One region of the Amycolatopsis sp. 505 genome, then DNA from elsewhere that is predicted to be linked to it. Evidence: riboswitches for the same ligand, from Rfam matches in the RefSeq annotation. Region 1 holds a riboswitch; the other holds the start of a gene.

Evidence for each region. A riboswitch is a leader RNA that binds a small molecule or an ion and turns the genes downstream of it on or off. The one in region 1 is predicted to bind glycine.
Region 2: linked by a shared signal. The riboswitch ahead of gcvP (aminomethyl-transferring glycine dehydrogenase) and the one ahead of gcvP (aminomethyl-transferring glycine dehydrogenase) in region 1 are both predicted to bind glycine.

Annotation. Positions count from the first base shown of each region.
Region 1 is NZ_JACKQP010000009.1:311,330-321,707, reverse strand. Features, by position in the region: gene H5965_RS32380 (aldehyde dehydrogenase family protein) at 1-718, shown strand, start outside; gene H5965_RS32375 (3-oxoacyl-ACP reductase) at 718-1,485, shown strand; gene H5965_RS32370 (hypothetical protein) at 1,482-1,679, opposite strand; gene H5965_RS32365 (helix-turn-helix transcriptional regulator) at 1,752-3,047, shown strand; glycine riboswitch at 3,205-3,298, shown strand; gene gcvP (aminomethyl-transferring glycine dehydrogenase) at 3,434-6,265, shown strand; gene gcvT (glycine cleavage system aminomethyltransferase GcvT) at 6,270-7,361, shown strand; gene gcvH (glycine cleavage system protein GcvH) at 7,373-7,750, shown strand; gene glyA (serine hydroxymethyltransferase) at 7,750-9,024, shown strand; gene lipA (lipoyl synthase) at 9,021-10,022, shown strand; gene H5965_RS32335 (L-serine ammonia-lyase) at 10,037-10,378, shown strand, end outside.
Region 2 is NZ_JACKQP010000007.1:417,098-427,475, reverse strand. Features, by position in the region: gene H5965_RS26945 (hypothetical protein) at 1-51, opposite strand, end outside; gene H5965_RS26940 (hypothetical protein) at 75-578, opposite strand; gene H5965_RS26935 (hypothetical protein) at 856-1,062, shown strand; gene H5965_RS26930 (CDP-alcohol phosphatidyltransferase family protein) at 1,915-2,529, shown strand; gene gcvH (glycine cleavage system protein GcvH) at 2,619-3,005, shown strand; gene garA (glycogen accumulation regulator GarA) at 3,120-3,584, shown strand; gene H5965_RS26915 (MerR family transcriptional regulator) at 3,581-4,327, shown strand; gene H5965_RS26910 (bifunctional nuclease family protein) at 4,544-5,017, shown strand; gene H5965_RS26905 (MerR family transcriptional regulator) at 5,061-5,456, shown strand; gene trxA (thioredoxin) at 5,469-5,804, shown strand; gene H5965_RS26895 (TetR/AcrR family transcriptional regulator) at 5,785-6,417, opposite strand; gene H5965_RS26890 (MerR family transcriptional regulator) at 6,696-7,274, shown strand; glycine riboswitch at 7,317-7,415, shown strand; gene gcvP (aminomethyl-transferring glycine dehydrogenase) at 7,584-10,378, shown strand, end outside.

The DNA.
Region 1 (10,378 bases):
GGCGGGCTGCGCGGCGCAGGTGAAGCGCGTGACGCTGGAGCTCGGCGGCAAGAACGCCAACATCGTCTTCGCCGACTCCGACCTGGAGAAAGCCGCGGCGACCGCCCCCTACGGCGTCTTCGACAACGCCGGCCAGGACTGCTGCGCCCGCTCCCTGATCCTGGTGCAGGCGAGCGCGTACGACCGCTTCATGGAGCTCCTGGAGCCCGCGGTGCACGGCGTCGTCGTCGGCGACCCCGGCGACGAGAAGACCGAGATGGGCCCGCTGATCTCCGCCGCGCACCGGGAGAAGGTCGCCTCCTACGTCCCGGACGACGCGCCCGTGGCCTTCCGCGGCACCGCGCCTTCCGGACCGGGCTTCTGGTTCCCGCCGACCGTCGTCACCCCGCCCGACCTGCGTCACCCGCTCGCCGCGGAGGAGGTCTTCGGGCCGGTCGTCGCCGTGGTGCCGTTCGCGGAGGAGGCCGACGCGGTCCGGATGGCCAACGCGACCGAGTACGGCCTGTCCGGGTCGATCTGGACCCGCGACGCCGGGCGCGCGTTCCGAGTTGCGCGCGGCGTCGAATCCGGCAACCTCTCGGTGAACTCGCACTCGTCGGTGCGCTACTGGACGCCGTTCGGCGGCTTCAAGCAGTCCGGCCTCGGCCGCGAGCTCGGCCCGGACGCCGCCGCGGCGTTCACCGAAACCAAGAACGTCTTTCTGAGCACGGAGGAGTAATGGTCCAGCGTTTCGAAGGCCGCGTCGCGGTCATCACCGGCGGCGCCAGCGGCATCGGGCTCGCCTCGGCCCGGCGCCTGGCGAGCGAAGGCGCGAAGGTCGTCATCGCGGACCTCTCGCCGGCCGAGGGCAAGGCGGCCGCCGACGAGATCGGCGGCGCGTTCATCCAGACCGACGTGACCGACGCCGAGCAGGTCGAGAACCTGTTCCACAGCACGGTGGAGCAGTTCGGCTCGGTCGACGTCGCCTTCAACAACGCCGGCATCTCACCGCCGGAGGACGACTCCATCCTCACCACCGGCATCGAGGCGTGGGACCGCGTGCAACGGGTCAACCTGACGTCGGTGTACCACTGCTGCAAGGCCGTCCTGCCGCACATGCAGCGCCAGGGCAAGGGATCCATCATCAACACGGCGTCGTTCGTGGCGGTGATGGGCGCGGCGACCTCGCAGATCTCCTACACCGCGTCCAAGGGCGGCGTGCTCGCGATGAGCCGCGAGCTCGGGGTGCAGTTCGCGCGGGAGAACATCCGCGTCAACGCGCTGTGCCCGGGCCCGGTGAACACCCCGCTGCTCAAGGAGCTGTTCGCCAAGGACCCGGAGCGCGCGGCGCGGCGGCTGGTGCACGTGCCGGTCGGCCGGTTCGCCGAGCCGGAGGAGATCGCGGCGGCGGTGGCCTTCCTGGCCAGCGACGACGCCAGCTTCATCACGGCGGCGCAGTTCCTGGTCGACGGCGGCATCTCCGGGGCGTACGTCACCCCGATCTAACGCTGCGACTTCTTCTTGACGTCGTAGACCTCCCGCAGGTAGCGCCAGGCGGCGTTGAGCTTCCTGCGCTCTTCGGAGATCTCCTTTTCCCGGCGGCGCAGGATCCGGGTGGCGATCTCGGAGGCGAGGAACGCGCCGGCGGCGAAGGTCAGCGCGCCGACGATCAGGGTCAGGGCGAGCACAGTGGTGGTCATGGTGACCAGCGTCGGAGCACCGTGGGCGGGTCGTCCCTGCGCAAAGCTAGCGGGTTTCGTTAGCTTTGTGAGGTGACGCACTGGCGCGCCGACGAGTGGGCGGAAGCGGTCCGGGCCGGCATCCGCTCCCGCGGTCTGTCCCTGGACGAGGCCGCGCGGCGCATCGGCGTCCCGACCTCGACGTTGCGCAGCTGGATCGAACACCGGCACGCGCCGAAGGTGACGGTGTTCGACCACTGGGCCGAGATCGCCGAAGTCACCGGGCTCGGGGAGGCCGAGCTGCTGCGCGTCGCCGGCGTCCTGCCGGACAGCCTCGCGAGCCCGGTGCACGTCGCGCAGGCGGCGAAGGCGCTGCGGGAGGGCATCGACCGGGCCGGGCAGTTCCTCCGGCAGGCCACCGCGCTCGTCTACTCCTCGCCCGGCACGCAGGTGGCCAACGCGATCGCGGCGTCGCCGATCGACTGGGAGATGCGGATCCGCTCGGCCACCCGCGGCGACGAAGTCCGGGTCACCTACCACCACTACGTCGGGATCGTGCCGCCGCGGGACTTCCCCTACGACGACGCCGAGGTGCGCCGGATCATCGAGCACGACGTCCTCGGCGAGCTGTGGCGGCCGCTCGGGCTGTACTGGCGGGTAGCCGAGGTGCACGACTGGCACGAGCCGCCCCGGCTGGTCATTCAGGTGCCCGAGCAGGAGGCGACGCGCCCGCCCGCGCCGTCGCCGGTGGTCGCCGCGCCGCCGGTGGTCGTGCTGTCGCCGATCTGGGGCTACGGCGAGCTGCTGGCCTCGCTGGTCGCCGACGGCCTCGGGTTCGGCAACGTCGACTTCCGCTACTTCGGCCTCCCGGACAAGATGGCCGACCGGGTCCGCGTCACCGCCCGTGAGCTGGCCGAACCCGCGCCGCGGCTGGTGCACTCGGTGCCGCCGATCATGCTGCTGCACGGCCTGGCCGTGCCGGACCTGACCGGCCGCCTCCCGGTCGTCGTCCGCTACGGGCCGCGGATGCGGGAACGGGCGGCCCGGATCTACCGTTCGGCGCTGCTCGAAGCCGGGTTCGACGACCCGCTGGAGGGCGCCCGGGCGATCGAGGACGCGGTCGCGGTCCCGCCGGGCTGCGCGCACTTCGAGGTGACCCTGGCCGACGAGGACGTCTTCGACGGCGACCGGCCGTCGCTGGACCGGCTCAACGACTCGGTGGCCTGGCACGCCGAGCAGATCGTCGAGCAGGTCCTGCTGGGTGCGGGCCTGCCGCCGGTGCCGGTGGGCGGGCCGCTGAAACGGCTGGTCCTGCCCTCGGGCCGGGTCCGGCGCCCGCCGGTGCTGGCCGGCCAGGTGGTCCGCCGGGTCGCCGGAGGTCGCGAATGACTCATTCGGGACCTCCGACGTCGCGAATGAGTCATTCGCGACCTTGCTGGGGGTGCGTTCGTGAGCCATCGAAAACTGATGTGGTGTTGCCCGGGTGAAGTGGACGCCCGCGGGAAGCGCCGGGTACCGTTACCGCCACAACTGCAGATCGGGCCGTCGAGCCGAGGCGGGAGAGCCCTCACGAAGTCGGTGGGGCACCGAAGGAGCAAACTCCCCGGAATCTCTCAGGTAACCGCTACCGCTTCGCGCGAGGCCACTCTGGAAAGCAGGCGCACCCGCGCCTCACCCAAGGTGAAAGCCGCTGCACAGGCGGTGAAACTCTCAGGTGCCATGACAGAGGGGGAGTTCCCAGCGCACCGGTGTGCGCCCGGCCCGAGGAGCTCCCGATCACTTCCACGCAGTTCGACGCCCGCCACATCGGCCCGTCCGAGGCCGAACGCGCGAAGATGCTGGCCGAGTGCGGTTACGGCAGTCTGGACGCCCTCGTCGGCGCCGCCGTCCCGAGCGCCATCCGCGCCACCCGTGACCTGCGGCTCCCGCCCGCCGCGTCCGAAGAGGACGCCACCGCGGAGCTGCGCGCCCTCGCCGCGCGCAACCGGCCGATGACGCAGATGATCGGCCTCGGCTACTCCGACACCGTGACCCCCGGCGTGATCCGCCGGAACGTCCTCGAGAACCCCGCCTGGTACACCGCGTACACGCCCTACCAGCCGGAAATCTCGCAGGGCCGCCTCGAAGCGCTGCTCAACTTCCAGACGATGGTCGCCGACCTGACCGGCCTGGCCACCGCGAACGCCTCGCTGCTGGACGAGTCGACCGCCGTCGCCGAGGCCGTCACGCTGATGCGCCGCGCGTCGAAGTCGAAGTCCAACAAGGTCGTCCTGGACGCCGAGTGCCTGCCGCAGACCATCGCCGTCGTGCGGACCCGCGTCGAGGCCCTCGGCATCGAGGTCGAGGTCCGCGACCTGCTGACCGGCCTGCCCGAGGACTTCTTCGGCGTCGTCGTCCAGTACCCGGGCGCGTCCGGCGTGCTGCGCGGCCGCGGCTTCTACCACGCGATTTCCGAGTCGGCGAAGGCCGCGGGCGCGCTGTTCACCGTCGCCGCCGACCTCCTCGCGCTCACCCTGATCACTTCGCCCGGCGAGTTCGGCGCCGACGTCGCCGCCGGGTCGACGCAGCGCTTCGGCGTCCCGCTCGGCTACGGCGGCCCGCACGCCGGGTACATGTCCGTCCGCGCCGGGCTCGAGCGCTCGCTGCCCGGGCGTCTGGTCGGCGTCTCGGTCGACGCCGACGGCAACTCCGCCTACCGGCTCGCGCTCCAGACGCGTGAGCAGCACATCCGGCGCGAAAAGGCGACGTCCAACATCTGCACCGCGCAGGTGCTGCCCGCCGTGCTGGCCGCGATGTACGCGGTCTACCACGGTCCGGACGGCCTGAAGAAGATCGCCCAGCGCGTCCACGGCCTCGCCGCGGGCTTCGCCGACACCCTCCGCCAGACCGGCGTCGACGTCGTGCACGAGTCCTTCTTCGACACGGTCGTCGCACACGTTCCCGGACAGGCCGCCGAGGTCCACGCGGCCGCCCGCGAGGCCGGGATCAACCTCGGGCACGTCGACGCCGACCACGTCCGCGTCGCGTTCGACGAGGTCAGCACCCCCGCCATCGCCGCGAAGGTCCTGAAGGCGTTCGGTGTCGAAGGGGACCTGGAAGACGGCGTCGCGCTGCCGAACGGACTGGCCCGCGAGAGCGGCTTCATGGGCCACGAGGTCTTCGGCACCCACCGCTCCGAGACGGCGATGCTGCGCTACCTGCGCAAGCTGTCCGACCTGGACTACGCCCTCGACCGCGGCATGATCCCGCTCGGCTCCTGCACGATGAAGCTCAACGCCACCACCGAGATGGAGCCGATCAGCTGGCGCGAGTTCGCCGGCATCCACCCGTTCGCCCCGGCCGAAGACGCCGCCGGGTACCACGAGCTGGTCGGGCAGCTGGCGGGCTGGCTGGCCGAGGTCACCGGCTACGACAAGGTGTCGCTGCAGCCGAACGCGGGCAGCCAGGGCGAGCTCGCCGGGCTGCTGGCGATCCGCGCGTACCACCGCGCCAACGGCGACGAGGCCCGGGACGTCTGCCTGATCCCGTCGTCCGCGCACGGCACCAACGCCGCGTCCGCGGTGCTGGCCGGGATGCGCGTGGTCGTCGTGAAGTGCACCGACGAGGGCAACGTCGACCTGGCCGACCTGCGGTCCAAGGTGGACACCCACCGGGACACCCTCGCCGCGATCATGGTCACCTACCCGTCCACGCACGGCGTGTACGAGCACGACATCGACGAGCTGGCGAAGATCGTCCACGACGGCGGCGGCCAGGTGTACGTCGACGGCGCGAACCTCAACGCCCTGCTCGGCCTGGCCAAGCCGGGCGAGTTCGGCGGCGACGTCTCGCACCTCAACCTGCACAAGACGTTCTGCATCCCGCACGGCGGTGGCGGCCCGGGGGTCGGCCCGGTCGCGGTGCGCGCGCACCTCGCGCCCTACCTGCCGAACCACCCGCTGCTGGAGGCGGCCGGCCCGGAAACCGGCGTCGGCCCGATCAGCGGCGCTCCCTACGGCTCGGCGTCGATCCTGCCGATCTCCTGGGCCTACGTCCGGATGATGGGCGCGCCCGGCCTGACCGCGGCCACGGAGGTCGCCGTGCTGGCCGCGAACTACGTCGCCTCGCGCCTGGCGCCGCACTACCCGGTGCTCTACACGGGCCAGGACGGCCTGGTCGCGCACGAGTGCATCCTCGACCTGCGCCAGCTCACCAAGGAGACCGGCGTGACGGTCGACGACGTCGCCAAGCGGCTCATCGACTACGGCTTCCACGCGCCGACCATGTCGTTCCCGGTCGCGGGGACGCTGATGGTCGAGCCGACCGAGTCCGAGGACCTGGGCGAGATCGACCGGTTCTGCGACGCGATGATCGCCATCCGCGCCGAGATCGACGACGTGGCCAACGGCAAGTGGAGTGCGGAGGAATCGCCGCTGCGGGGCGCCCCGCACACCGCGGAGACGCTGGTCGGCGAGTGGGACAAGCCGTACAACCGGGAGCTGGCCGTGTACCCGGCGGGTGTTTCGCGCAAGAACAAGTACTGGCCCCCGGTGCGTCGCATCGACGGCGCCCGCGGCGACCGTAACCTCGTGTGCTCCTGCCCGCCCCTCAACGCTTACGAAGGCTGAACCCGTGTCACACGAAACCTCCCTGCACGGAGTCCACAAGGGACTCGGTGCGCTGTTCACCGACTTCGCCGGCTGGTCCATGCCGGTCCGCTACGCCAGCGAGCTGGCCGAGCACAAGGCCGTCCGCGAGGCCGCCGGGCTGTTCGACCTCTCGCACATGGCCGAAATCCACGTCACCGGCAAGCAGGCGGCCGACGTGCTGGACTTCGCGCTGGTCGGCAACCTCACCGGGGTCAAGCCGGGCCGGGCGCGGTACACGATGATCTGCAACCCCGAAGGCGGCGTCCTCGACGACCTGGTCGTCTACCGGCTGGCCGACGAGCACTACCTGGTCGTCGCGAACGCGGGCAACGCGCAGGTCGTGGCGGACGCCCTGGCCGAGCGGGTCGCGGGCTTCGACGCCGTCGTGGCCGACAAGTCCGAGACCACCGCGCTGATCGCCGTCCAGGGCCCGAAGGCCGTCGAGATCCTGGGCGCGGTGACCGACGCCGACCTGGACGCGCTGAAGTACTACGCCAGCGTCCCGGCGAGCGTGAAGGGCCACGACGTCCTGCTCGCCCGCACCGGCTACACCGGCGAGGACGGCTTCGAGCTGTTCGTCGACGCCGACGAAGCCCCGGCGCTGTGGCGGCTGCTGATGGAGGCGGGGGAGCCGCACGGCCTGGTGCCGGCCGGTCTCGCCTGCCGCGACACGCTGCGCCTGGAAGCCGGGATGCCGTTGTACGGCAACGAACTCACCGTCGAGCAGAGCCCGTTCGAGGCCGGTCTCGGCCGGGTCGTCAAGTTCGAGAAGCCGGGCGACTTCGTCGGTCGCACGGCCCTCGAGGAGCGGTCCAAGCAGGACGTCCCGCGCGTGCGGGTGGGGCTGAAAGGCGCCGGTCGCCGAGCCCCGCGGCACGGTTACCAGGTGCTGGCCGACGGCACCGGGATCGGGGAAGTGACCAGCGGCGCCCTGTCGCCCACGCTGGGTTACCCGATCGCCATGGCGTACGTCGATCGGGCGTACGCCGAGCCCGGCACCGAGCTCTCCGTCGACATCCGGGGCAGGATCGAGCCCGTCGAGGTCGTCGCCCTGCCCTTCTACTCCCGCGCGTAAGGACTTCCCCTGTGAGCATCCCCGAGAACCTGCAGTACACCAAGGAACACGAGTGGCTGAAGGTCGAAGACGGCGTCGCCACCGTCGGCATCACCGCCTTCGCTGCCGAGTCGCTCGGTGACATCGTGTTCGTCCAGCTGCCCGACGCGGGCTCGGCGATCACCGCCGGCGAGGTGTTCGGCGAGGTCGAGTCGACCAAGTCGGTCAGCGAGCTGTACGCGCCGGTCTCCGGCGAGGTCGTCGAGGTGAACGGCACCACATCGGACACCCCCGAGGTCATCAACTCCGACCCGTACACCGAAGGATGGCTCCTGAAGGTGCGTCTGACCGGGGACGTGCCGGACCTGCTCGACGCCGCCGCCTACGCCGCGCACACCCAGGAGAACTGATGACGACTTTCGACGCCCCCCTCGCCGACGTCGACCCCGAGGTCGCCGCGGCCGTCGCGGACGAGCTGAACCGCCAGCAGTCGACCCTGGAGATGATCGCCTCCGAGAACTTCGCCCCGGTGGGCGTGCTCGAAGCGCAGGGCTCGGTGCTGACCAACAAGTACGCCGAGGGCTACCCGGGCCGCCGCTACTACGGCGGCTGCGAGCACGTCGACGTCGTCGAGCAGCTCGCCATCGACCGCGCGAAGGCCCTCTTCGGCGCCGAGCACGCCAACGTCCAGCCGCACTCGGGCGCGCAGGCCAACGCGGCCGCGATGTTCGCCGTGCTCAAGCCGGGCGACACGATCCTCGGCCTCGACCTGGCGCACGGCGGCCACCTGACGCACGGGATGAAGATCAACTTCTCGGGAAAGCTCTACAACGTCGTCGCCTACCACGTCGATAAGGAGACCGGGATCGTCGACCTGGCCGAGATCGAGCGGCTGGCCGTCGAGCACCAGCCGAAGCTGATCATCGCCGGCTGGTCCGCCTACCCGCGTCAGCTCGACTTCGCCGAGTTCCGCCGGATCGCGGACCAGGTCGGCGCCAAGCTCATGGTCGACATGGCGCACTTCGCCGGGCTGGTCGCGGCCGGCCTGCACCCGTCGCCGGTGCCGCACGCCGACATCGTCACCACGACCACGCACAAGACCCTCGGCGGCCCGCGCGGCGGCCTCATCCTGTGCCGCGAGGAACTGGCGAAGAAGATCAACTCGGCGGTGTTCCCGGGGCAGCAGGGTGGGCCCCTCGAACACGTCATCGCGGCCAAGGCCGTCGCGCTGAAGATCGCCGCGAGCGACGAGTTCCGCGAGCGTCAGGAGCGCACCCTCGAAGGCTCGCGGATCCTCGCCGAGCGGCTGTCGCAGGCCGACTGCGCTTCGGCGGGTGTCCGGGTGCTGACCGGCGGCACCGACGTCCACCTGGTGCTCGTCGACCTCGTCCAGTCCACTCTGGACGGACAGCAGGCCGAGGACCGCCTGCACGAGGTCGGCATCACGGTCAACCGCAACGCCGTCCCGTTCGACCCGCGCCCGCCGATGATCACCTCGGGCCTGCGGATCGGCACCCCGGCGCTGGCCACCCGCGGCTTCCGGGCCGAGGACTTCACCGAGGTCGCCGACGTCATCGCCGAGGCGCTCAAGCCGGACTTCGACGACGCCGTGCGGGCCAAGCTGCGCGACCGCGTCGAAACCCTGGCCGAGAAGCACCCGCTGTACGCGGACCTCGCGCGATGAGCGCCCAGCCCGAAGGCCGGAAGCTGCTGCGTCTCGAGGTGCGCAACAGTGAGACGCCGATCGAGAAGAAGCCGTCGTGGATCAAGACGCGGGTGCGGATGGGGCCGGAGTTCACCGAGCTCAAGGGTCTGGTGCGTCGCGAGGGTTTGCACACGGTGTGTGAGGAGGCCGGTTGTCCCAACATTTACGAGTGCTGGGAGGACCGGGAGGCGACGTTCCTGATCGGTGGCGATCAGTGCACCCGGCGGTGTGATTTCTGTCAGATCGACACCGGTAAGCCCGCCGAGCTGGACCGCACCGAGCCTCGGAAGGTCGCCGAGTCGGTGCAGGCCATGGGCTTGCGGTACTCCACGGTGACCGGTGTGGCGCGGGACGACCTTCCCGATGGTGGCGCCTGGCTGTATGCCGAGACGGTCCGCCAGATTCACGCGTTGAACCCCGGCACCGGCGTCGAGCTGCTGATCCCGGACTTCAACGCCGACCCCGCACAGCTGGCCGAGGTGTTCGGGTCGCGGCCGGAGGTCCTGGCCCACAACGTGGAGACGGTGCCGCGGATCTTCAAGCGCATCCGTCCCGGGTTCCGCTACGCGCGTTCCCTGGAAGTCATCACGAAGGCGCGTGAGGCCGGTTTGGTGACGAAGTCGAATCTGATCCTGGGCATGGGTGAGACCCCGGACGAGGTGGCGCCGGCGATGCAGGACCTGGTGGATGCGGGGTGCGAGATCTTGACGATCACGCAGTATCTGCGTCCGTCGCCGCGGCATCACCCGGTGGATCGGTGGGTCAAGCCGGAGGAGTTCGTGGAGCACTCCCGGGCGGCCGAGGCGATGGGCTTTGCCGGTGTGATGGCGGGGCCGTTGGTGCGCTCGTCCTACCGCGCGGGACGGCTCTACGCCCAGACCAAGCGTCACCGCGGAGAAGAGCTGCCGGAGAACCTGGCCCACCTCGCCGACCAGGGCCCGGCTTCGCAAGAGGCCAGCTCGCTGCTGGCCCGATAGGAAGGGGCGGATCAATGGCGATCAGCGTCTTCGACCTGTTTTCCATCGGCATCGGCCCGTCGAGCTCCCACACCGTCGGGCCGATGCGGGCGGCACTGACCTTTGTGGACGGACTCGGCGACGACCTCCCGCGGACGTCCCGCGTGCAGGCCGAGCTGTTCGGCTCGCTCGGCGCGACCGGCTTCGGCCACGGCAGCGACAAAGCCGTCCTGCTCGGGCTGTCGGGCGAGCGTCCCGAAGAGATCGACACCGACACCGTGCCCGTCCGCATCGCGGAAATCCGCGAGTCCGGGCGGCTGCGCTTGGCCGGCACGCACGAGATCGCGTTCGACGAGGACAACGACCTCACCATGCAC
Region 2 (10,378 bases), on a different contig from region 1:
CAGCGCGGCGGCCGCGGCGACGAGCAGCACGGGATAGGCGAGTGTCTTCATGGCCCCTCGGGATCGGATCGGACTCATTCGGACGGCACGACGGCCGCGAAGACCGTCTGCTCGCCCTTGGTGCAGGTGGTGCCGCCCTGGGCGGCGGGCGGCCCGGAGGTGCACAGCCAGCCGTCCACGGTTTCGTTCACCGCGTCGTTCGAGCCGGCGTCCTGGCGCCCGGCGATCTTGCGGTGGAAGTCGCCGACCAGTTTCGTGGCGGCGACGCAGCTGACCCCGGCGGCGCCGCTGTCGAAGACGTAGAGCGTCAGCCCGCTGGCGGCGGCGACGGTGCCGCACGACCCGGGCACCGACGGCGGCGGCCCGGACGGCCTGGTCACGGCGGGCGGCGCGGACTCGCTGCCGGTGGTGCCGGGCGGAGGCGGCGGGGTGCCGGCCGACGTCGTCACGGAGGGTGGCGGCGTCACGGACGGAGGAGCCGGGGGAGCCTGCGCGGCGGGGTCCCCCGAGCAGGCGGCGAGGAGGGGCAGGGCGAGGCAGGCCGCGAGCCACGTCCTCGTGGTGGTCGGGTGGGGCACCGCGATCCTTCCTCCCCGCTGTGGTCCCGTGGCGTGCCCACGGGTGTGCCGGAGATTACAACAGCGCCCCGGCGCCCCGGCCCGGTGGCCACCGAAACGGTGTCCACAATGGACGATTAACATTCCGTTCACGCTCCGAAACCTCCCACTGCCATCAAGAATCGATCGGTCTAATCCGGGCCGAAACGGTTAACGATCCGGCCTCGCGAGCCGAAGATCTTGGTGGAGGCCGAAGAGCTTCCCCGTCCCGAATCCCCGTCCCGAATCCGTGAGAGCGATGAACGCCGACGCTGTGAGCACCGAAGACCCGTCCAGTCCGCCGACCGTCCCGAGCACCGTGGTCTGGTGCTGCGGCCGCCCGTACGTCCTCGAAGGACGAGCCGGCCGCGCCCGCTGGATGGGCACCGACTTCCGCGGCCGCCCCGAGTCGTTGAGCAGCGCCGAGCTGCAGCGCCGCGGGTGGAGCCACCACCGCGCGAGCTGAGCGTGACGCCGGGCTGCGCCGATGGGGTGGCCCGGCTTTCGCTGCCGGGGTGAGCCCGCGGTCGTGGCCGCCGGGTCCGGACCGGCTGGGCTGCTCGGCAGGCCTCGCACCACCGGCGGCCGCAGGTGGCACATCACCGAGCGTGCCGGCTGCCTCGCGGCCAAGGCCGCAGATCCCACCGGCGGCGGCCCACCCCGCCCGGCCGGCGCTTCCCGTGAACCTGCGGCCGCATCCCGGCCGAGCTGCGCCGGCGCTCGCCGACCAGGCAGGCGCGCTTCGAGATCCGTCGGCTCACCGCTGCATCGAGCGGCCCGGCCGCCGCACGCCCGCCGTGCCGGCGAAGCCGCCTTGGCGGCCCGTGGCGAGTCCGCAAGCCGGCTGCCGCGTCGCGCAGGTCCCTCCGGCCGCGCCTCCGACCATCCCGGCAGAGACTTCGCATGTCCGCGGCGAGCCCGCAAACCGACCGCCGCCTGGCGCAGGGCCCTCCGGCCAAGCCGCCGACCATCCCGGCAGGCGCCCCGCATGTCCGCGGCGAGCCGCAGGCCGGCTGTCGCGTCGGGCAGGGCCCTCCGGCCGAGTCGCCGACCGCCCGCCATCCCGGCAGGCGCCCCGCATGTCCGTGGTGAGCCCGCAAGGCCGCTGCCGCGTCGGGCCGGGCCCTCCGACCGCGCCGCCGACCGCCGAGCATCCCGGCAGGCGCCGCGCATGCCCGCAGCGAGCCCGCAAGCCGGCCGCCGCCTCGCGTGGGGCCCTCCGGCCGAACCGCCCACCAACCCGCCAAGCCCGCAACACACCCCGACCGGGCACCGCACCACCGGGCGCCCCGTCCGCGCCCCGCTGTTTAATGGCCCCGTGAGCACAGCCGCCCCCGAACCCGCCGCTCAGGCTGCCGAACCGTCGTTGCTGCGGCAGGCGCTGAACGTCCCCAACATCCTCTCCCTGCTGCGGCTGGCCGGGGTGCCCGTCTTCCTCTGGCTGCTGCTCGGCCCCCGGGAAGACGGCTGGGCGCTCGCCCTGCTCGTCTTCAGCGCGCTGACCGACTGGCTCGACGGGAAGCTCGCCCGCTGGCTCAACCAGATGTCGCGGCTCGGGCAGCTGCTGGACCCCGCCGCCGACCGGCTCTACATCCTCGCCACCCTCGTCGCCTTCCTCGTGCGCGACATCATCCCGTGGTGGGTCGTCGTGCCGCTCGTGCTGCGGGAGGCCGTGCTCGGCGTCTGCGTCGTCACCCTGCGGCGCCGGGGCTTCGCGCCGCCCGAGGTCACCTACCTCGGGAAGGGCGCCACCTTCGTCCTGATGTACGCCTTCCCGTTCCTGCTGCTCGCGCAGGGAGGCTCCGACGTCGCCGCCGTGGCGAGGCCGATCGGGTACGCCTTCACCATCTGGGGCGCCGTCCTCTACGTCTGGTCCGGTGTCCTCTACGTCGTCCAGGCGCGCAACGCCCTGCGCGGCCATGCCGCGGAGTGAGCTTCCGCCGGGCCGTGGCGGGCGGCTGGGCCGTGTGGGTGTAAGACTTCGCCCAACACTTCCAGTGAGGGCATGAAAGGGGACCGGCGGTGTCCGCTCCTGAAGAGCTTCGCTACACCGAGGAACACGAGTGGGTCGCCACCCGCGGCGAGGACACCCTCGTGCGCGTCGGCATCACCGAGTACGCGCAGGACCAGCTCGGCGACGTCGTGTTCGTCGACCTGCCCGACGTCGGCAGGCAGGTGAGCGCGGGCGACGTCTTCGGCGAGGTCGAGTCGACCAAGAGCGTCTCCGAGCTGTTCGCGCCGGTCGACGGGGAGGTCGTCGCGGTCAACGACGCCGTCGCCGACTCGCCGGAACTCATCAACAGCGACCCCTACGGCGAGGGCTGGCTGATCGAGATCCGGCTCGACGACCCGGCGGGCCTGGAAGCCCTGCTCGAAGCCGAGGCGTACGACGCGCTGACCAAGGGCTGAAGCCCGCTCCGCCGGTTCGGGGAGCCGGGGCTCGGAGAATCGATCAGGCACGGTACGTTGGCAGCTACACGTTCTTGAGTACTGGCAACACAGCATGTGTGGAGGAGAGCTCAGGTGAGCACGAACGACGGGCCCGGCGGCGTTCCCCCGGAGCAGTCTCCGGAGCGGACCTCTGTCTTCCGGGCCGATTTCCTGGCCGAAGCCGAAGGTCGCGAGCCCGCCCCGGAAGCCCCGGTCCAGGGTGTCGACGCGCTGCCCCCGGGTTCGGCGCTGCTGGTCGTGAAGCGCGGGCCGAACGCGGGTTCGCGGTTCCTGCTCGACCGCGACACCACCAGCGCCGGGCGGCACCCGGACAGCGACATCTTCCTCGACGACGTCACGGTCTCCCGCCGGCACGCCGAGTTCCGGCGTGAGGGCGGCGAGTTCGTCGTCATCGACGTCGGCAGCCTGAACGGCACCTACGTCAACCGCGAGCCGGTCGACCAGGCCGTGCTCGCCGGCGGCGACGAGGTGCAGATCGGGAAGTTCCGCCTGGTCTTCCTGACCGGCCCGGGGCACGGGGGCCAGGGGGCGCAGTGACGGCGGCCGGACGGCCACAGAACCACGGACTGAGCATCGGGGCGGTCCTCGCGCAGCTGCGCGGGGACTTCCCCGATGTCACCATCTCCAAGATCCGGTTCCTCGAAGCGGAAGGCCTGGTGCAGCCGGGCCGGACGCCCTCGGGCTACCGGCAGTTCGCCGCGGCGGACGTGGAGCGACTGCGGTTCGTCCTGGCCGCCCAGCGGGACCACTACCTCCCGTTGAAGGTCATCAAGGAACAGCTGGACGCGGCGGACTCGGGGGCCGGGCCCGCCGCGGCCCTGCCCCGCCCGCCGCGCCGGCTGGTCCCGATCGACGCGCCCGCGGAGAACGTCGGCCTGCCCGTGGCGGCCGACTTCACCCCGGGCAAGGAGCAGCGCCTGACCCAGGAGGAGCTCCTGGCCCAGGCCGGCATCGACGCGGCCGCGCTGGCCGAGCTGCAGCAGTACGGCCTGGTCCGGCCCGGTCCCGCCGGGTTCTTCGACCCGGACGCGGTCCTGGTGGCGCGGACGGTGAAGGCGATGACCGAATTCGGCATCGAACCGAGACACCTGCGTGCCTTCCGCGCCGCGGCCGACCGCGAGGTCGGGCTGCTGGAGCAGATCGTGACGCCGGTGTACCGGCACCGCGACCCGGAGGCCAAGGCCCGGGCCGACGAGGTGGTGCGGGAGCTCGCGGCACTGTCCGTGACCCTGCACACGCTCCTCGTCAAGGCGGGAATCCGCGGCGTCGCGGGGTGTTGATCGATAACGGGGCAGTGAGATCCTCTTTGCGGTCCCATGTCAATGACTGAATGTTCGGCACCGCATGCCGTACCGTGAAGGCACGGGTTTGCGGCAGGCGAACCGAGAGAGTCCGGACAGCGAGCACAGCGCACGGATGACGGGTAGCGTCGGGAGTATGGGCGTGAAGCCGGTTCAGCGCTGCAGCCCGTGTGCACGAGAGGGAGGCGAAGCCCGATGAGCGAAATGCGCGTCGTCGGTGTGCGGGTCGAGCTGCCCGCGAATCAGCCGATCTTGTTGCTGCGGGAAACCGAGGGTGAACGGTACCTGCCGATCTGGATCGGCTCGGTCGAAGCCACCGCCATCGCCTTGGAGCAGCAGGGGGTCCGCCCCGCCCGCCCGCTCACGCATGACCTGCTGAAAGAGGTCATCGGAGCGCTCGGCCGGGAGCTCGAGCAGGTCGTCATCACCGACCTGAAGGAGGGCACGTTCTTCGCGGAGCTCGTGTTCGACGGTGACATCCGGGTGTCCGCCCGGCCGAGCGACTCGGTCGCGCTGGCCCTGCGGATCGGCGTCCCCATCCACGCCGTGGATTCGGTGCTGGAGGAAGCCGGCCTCATCATCCCGGACGAGCAGGAAGACGAAGTCGAGAAGTTCCGCGAGTTCCTCGACTCCGTGTCGCCGGAAGACTTCCGCGGAGCGGACACGTAAGAACCTTGCCTTGACGCGGACGTCAACGTCTAGCGTCGGTGGCATGCGGATCGGAGAACTGGCGCAGCGCACGGGTGTCACCACCCGTGCGCTGCGGTTTTACGAGGACCAGGGCCTGCTGCGGGCCCGGCGCTCGGCCAACGGCTACCGCGAGTACGACGAGGACGACCTCCAGCTCGTCCAGGAGATCCAGACCCTCCAGACGGTCGGCCTGACCCTCGAAGAGACGCGCCCGTTCGTCGAATGCCTGCGCAGCGGCCACGAGACCGGCGATGCGTGCGCCAGTTCCATCGAGGTGTACCGGCGCAAGCTCGAAGAAGCCGACGCCCTGCTCGCCCGGCTCGGCGGCATCCGCGGCGAACTGGCCGCGAAACTCGCCGCCGCCCTCGCCCGGCAGGCGCCCGATCCGTGTGTCGTGCCCGATTCCCCGCGTCCCTGAAGGAGCCCTGCCGTGTCCGAAGTCCTCGAAGTCACCGACAGCACGTTCGCCGAGGTGCTCGCCCACGACGTCCCCGTGCTGGTCGAGTTCTGGGCCACCTGGTGCGGCCCGTGCCGGATGGTCGGCCCGGTGCTCGCGCAGCTGGCCGCCGAACGGGCCGGGGAGCTCGCCGTCCGGAAGATCAACGCCGACGAGAACCCCGAGACCACCCGCTCCTACCAGGTCATGTCGCTGCCGACGATGATCCTCTTCCGCGGCGGCGAGCCGGTCGAGACGATCGTCGGCGCGTTCCCGAAGGCCCGCATCGAAGAGCGGCTCGACCGGGCCCTCACGGTGCCGTCGCTTTGACGAACGTGTCCGCCAGCTCGCGCCCGTACTGCTCCAGGTCCAGCGCCGGGTCGGCGGCGTAGGCCGCGGCGACGCCGTCGATGGCCTGGGCGATCGACATGGCCATCACCTCGGGCGTGAACGCGCCGAAGGCGCCCTCGGCCTGGCCCTGCTTCAGCTGACGGGCCAGCCCGTGCACGCGCAGGTCGTCGACCAGCACCTTCGTCATCGCCCAGCCGTCGGCGTCGTCGGCGTTGGCCGCCAGCTCCGTCAGCGCCCGGACGCACTCGGGGTAGGCCCGCAGGAACGCCACCGACGTCTCGATGTGCGCCCGCAGGTAGCCGGGCCGGTCGGCCGGGTCGAGGCCGCCGCCGGTGCGCTCGGTCAGGAAGCCGGCCTTCGTCTCGACGACCGTGCTGAGCACGGCCTGCATCAGGCCGGCCTTGTTCGTGAAGTGGTACGAGATCAGCCGGGTGCTGCTGAGCCCGGCCCGCTCCTTGATCTTGGCGAAGGTCGTCCGGCGGTAGCCCAGGTCGGCCAGGACGCCGATGGTGGCGCCGATGATCTGGGCCCGGCGCGCGGCCTCGGTGACGCTGAGGCCCAGTTCGGCCATGATGTCAGGGTTTACTTGCATGAGTAAAAAGTTACTTGGCTGAGTAAATCCGGTCAAGGGGTTTGGATCACACGGGAGGGGGTACGGCGAACGGCGCAAAGGCTCAGCCGACCGCCTGGCCTTGCCGCGCGTCGCGTTGACCGGCACTGTCCGGGCGCTTACCGTCGAAGAAGAGAAATCGCCACGGTGTGATTCACGGTCTGGGGCCGGACCGTGGTGATTGATCTCCGGCGGGTCCCGCTCCTGGGGCCGTCCGGCTGTCATTCGCCGGCCGCCAGGTCGGGCGAGGGGAGGCTTGCGTGGTCGAGGCTGGTTCCGAGAAGCAGCCTGTCGAGGTCGCGACCGGGGAGCAGGGGGAACTGTTCCCCGACAACTCGCTGCCCGACGAGCTGGTGGGGTACCGCGGTCCGGCGGCGTGCCAGATCGCCGGGATCACCTACCGCCAGCTCGACTACTGGGCCCGGACCAAGCTGGTCGCGCCCAGCATCCGTACCGCGCACGGCTCCGGCTCGCAGCGGCTGTACTCGTTCAAGGACATCCTCGTCCTCAAGGTCGTCAAGCGCCTGCTCGACACCGGCGTCTCGCTCCAGAACATCCGCGTCGCGGTCGACCACCTGCGCGTCCGCGGGGTCCGCGACCTGGCTCGGGTGACATTGTTCTCCGACGGCACCACGGTGTACGAGTGCACTTCGCCGGAAGAGATCGTCGACCTGCTCCAGGGCGGTCAAGGCGTCTTCGGCATCGCGGTCAGCGGGGCGATGCAGGAAATCAGCGGCACCATCCACGAGTTCCCGGCCGAACGCGCCGACGGCGGCGTCGTCGAGACGCACGAACCGGACGAACTCACCCAGCGCCGCAACGCCCGCAAGACCGGTTGATCACCGCTGCGGCAGACAGAGTAAGGTTCACCGTGCGGTCGACGAATCCGCGCGGGAGAGTCCGAGCCACACCTTGAGCTCGGCGCCGAAGGAGCAAGTCCTCCCCGGAACCTCTCAGGCACCCTGGACCGCGCGGACGAGACGCCTCTGGAAAGCGGGTCGTCAGGACACACCCTGATGGCCCCGCCGACGGTGCAAGCCCGGCTCAACCTGCGGGCGAAACTCTCAGGCGCCCCTCGGGGTCAGACAGAGCGGGGAGGACCAGGACACCGCCGTCCCGGTCCACCCCCGCTGTCCCAGGAGGCCTTCGTGGATCCGTCACTCGCCTCCCTGGAACAGGGCATCCCCTTCGCCGACCGGCACCTCGGGCCCGGGCCGGACGACCTGCGCCACATCCTCGACGTCATCGGCGTCGCCTCCCTCGACGAACTTGCCGAACGGGCCGTCCCGGAGTCGCTGCGGCGGTCCGCGCAGCCGCTCGAACTGCCGCCCGCCGCCTCCGAAGCCCAAGCCCTCGCCGAACTCCGCGAACGCGCCGCCCGGAACCGGCCCACCGCCGCCATGATCGGGCTCGGCTACCACGACACCGTCACCCCGCCCGTCATCCGCCGCAACGTCCTCGAGAACCCGGCCTGGTACACCGCCTACACGCCCTACCAGCCCGAAATCTCCCAAGGGCGGCTCGAAGCGCTGCTCAACTTCCAGACGATGGTCGCGGATCTGACCGCCCTTCCGGTCGCCAACGCCTCCCTGCTCGACGAAGCCACCGCGGCCGCCGAGGCGATGACCCTCGTGCGCCGGGCCGGGAAGACCACGTCGAATCGGTTCGTCGTCGACGAAGACACCCTGCCGCAGACCCTCGCCGTGCTGCGGACGCGCGCCGAACCCCTCGGCATCGAACTCGTCGTCGAGGACCTCTCCCAGGGATTGACCGGGCTCGGGCTCGGCGGCGACTTCTTCGGCGTCCTCCTGTCCTACCCCGGCGCGTCCGGCGCGGTCCGTGAACTCGACCTCACCATCGCCGAGGCCAAGAAGCACGGCGCGGCCGTGATCGTCGCCGCCGACCCGCTCGCCCTCACCCTGCTGCGGCCCCCGGGCGAGCTCGGCGCCGACGTCGCCGTCGGCTCGACGCAGCGGTTCGGCGTGCCGCTCGGCTTCGGCGGCCCGCACGCCGCCTACCTGGCCGTGCGGAAGGGCCTGGAGCGGCAGCTGCCCGGCCGGCTGGTCGGCGTCTCGAAAGACGCCGACGGCGCGCCCGCGTACCGGCTCGCCCTGCAGACGCGCGAACAGCACATCCGCCGCGAGAAGGCGACGTCGAACATCTGCACCGCGCAGGTCCTCCTCGCCGTGATGGCGTCGATGTACGCGGTGTACCACGGGCCGGAGGGCCTGCGCGCGATCGCGCTGCGCGCCCACCGGATGGCGACGGTGCTCGCGGCCGGGCTCTGCGAAGGCGGCATCGAGGTCGTCCACGGCGAGTTCTTCGACACCGTCGTCGCGGCCGTGCCGGGCCGGGCGGACGCGGTCGTCGCGGCGGCCCGCGACCTCGGCGTCTCGCTGCGCCGGATCGACGACGGCCACGTCGGCATCGCCTGCGACGAGACCACCACCCGCGAGCGGCTTTCCTGCGTGTGGAAGGCGTTCGGCGTCTCCGTGTCCGATGTGGACGGCCTCGACGCGGACACCGCCGACGCGCTCCCGGCCCCGCTGCGGCGCACCAGTGCGTACCTCACGCACCCGGTGTTCCACGCGCACCGCTCGGAAACCGCCATGCTGCGCTACCTCCGGCGGCTGGCGGACCAGGACGTCGCCCTCGACCGCAGCATGATCCCGCTCGGCTCGTGCACCATGAAGCTCAACGCCACCGCCGAAATGGAGCCGGTCACCTGGCCGGAGTTCGCCGGCCTGCACCCGTTCGCGCCGGCCGAGGACGCCGCCGGGCTCCTGGGCGTGGCCGCCGACCTGAGCGCCTGGCTCGCCCGGATCACCGGCTACGACGCCGTTTCCCTGCAACCCAACGCCGGCAGCCAGGGCGAGTTCGCGGGCCTGCTCGCCATCCGCGCCTACCACCGCTCCCGCGGCGAGCACGCGCGCGACGTCTGCCTGATCCCGGCCAGCGCGCACGGCACGAACGCGGCCAGCGCGGTGATGGCGGGCCTGCGCGTGGTCGTCGTCGCCTGCGACGCCGACGGCAACATCGACCTCGCCCACCTGCGGTCCACAGTGGACTCCCACCGCGCCGACCTCGCGGCGATCATGCTCACCTACCCGTCGACGCACGGCGTGTACGAAGACACCGTGGGCGAGGTCTGCGCGGCGGTGCACGACGCCGGCGGGCAGGTGTACGTCGACGGCGCCAACCTCAACGCGCTGATCGGCGTCGCCCAGTACGGCCGCTTCGGCGCCGACGTCTCGCACCTCAACCTGCACAAGACGTTCTGCATCCCGCACGGCGGGGGCGGGCCCGGTGTCGGCCCGATCGGGGTCCGCGCGCACCTGGCGCCGTTCCTGCCGAACCACCCGCTGCAGCCGGCGGCCGGCCCGGTCACCGGCGTCGGCCCGGTCAGCGCGGCGCCGTGGGGCAGCGCGTCGATCCTGCCGATTTCGTGGGCGTACGTCCGGATGATGGGCGCCGAAGGCCTCCGCCGGGCCACCCTCGTCGCGGTCGCCAACGCCAACTACATCGCCCGCCGCCTCGCCGATCACTACCCGGTGCTCTACGCCGGCCACGAAGGCCTGGTGGCGCACGAGTGCATCCTCGACCTCCGGCCGCTGACCAAGGCCACCGGTGTCACGGTCGACGACGTCGCGAAACGGCTGGCGGACTACGGGCTGCACGCGCCCACGATGTCGTTCCCGGTCGCGGGCACGCTGATGGTGGAGCCGACGGAGAGCGAAGACCTCGCCGAACTCGACCGCTTCTGCGCGGCGATGATCGCGATCCGCGCGGAAATCGACCGGGTCGCGGCGGGGGAGTGGCCCCTCGAGGACTCGCCGCTGCGGCAGGCCCCGCACACCGCCCGGTGCGTCACCGGCGAGTGGGACCGGCCCTACAGCCGGGAGACCGCGGTGTTCCCGGCCGGCCCGGGCGCGGCGAAGATCTG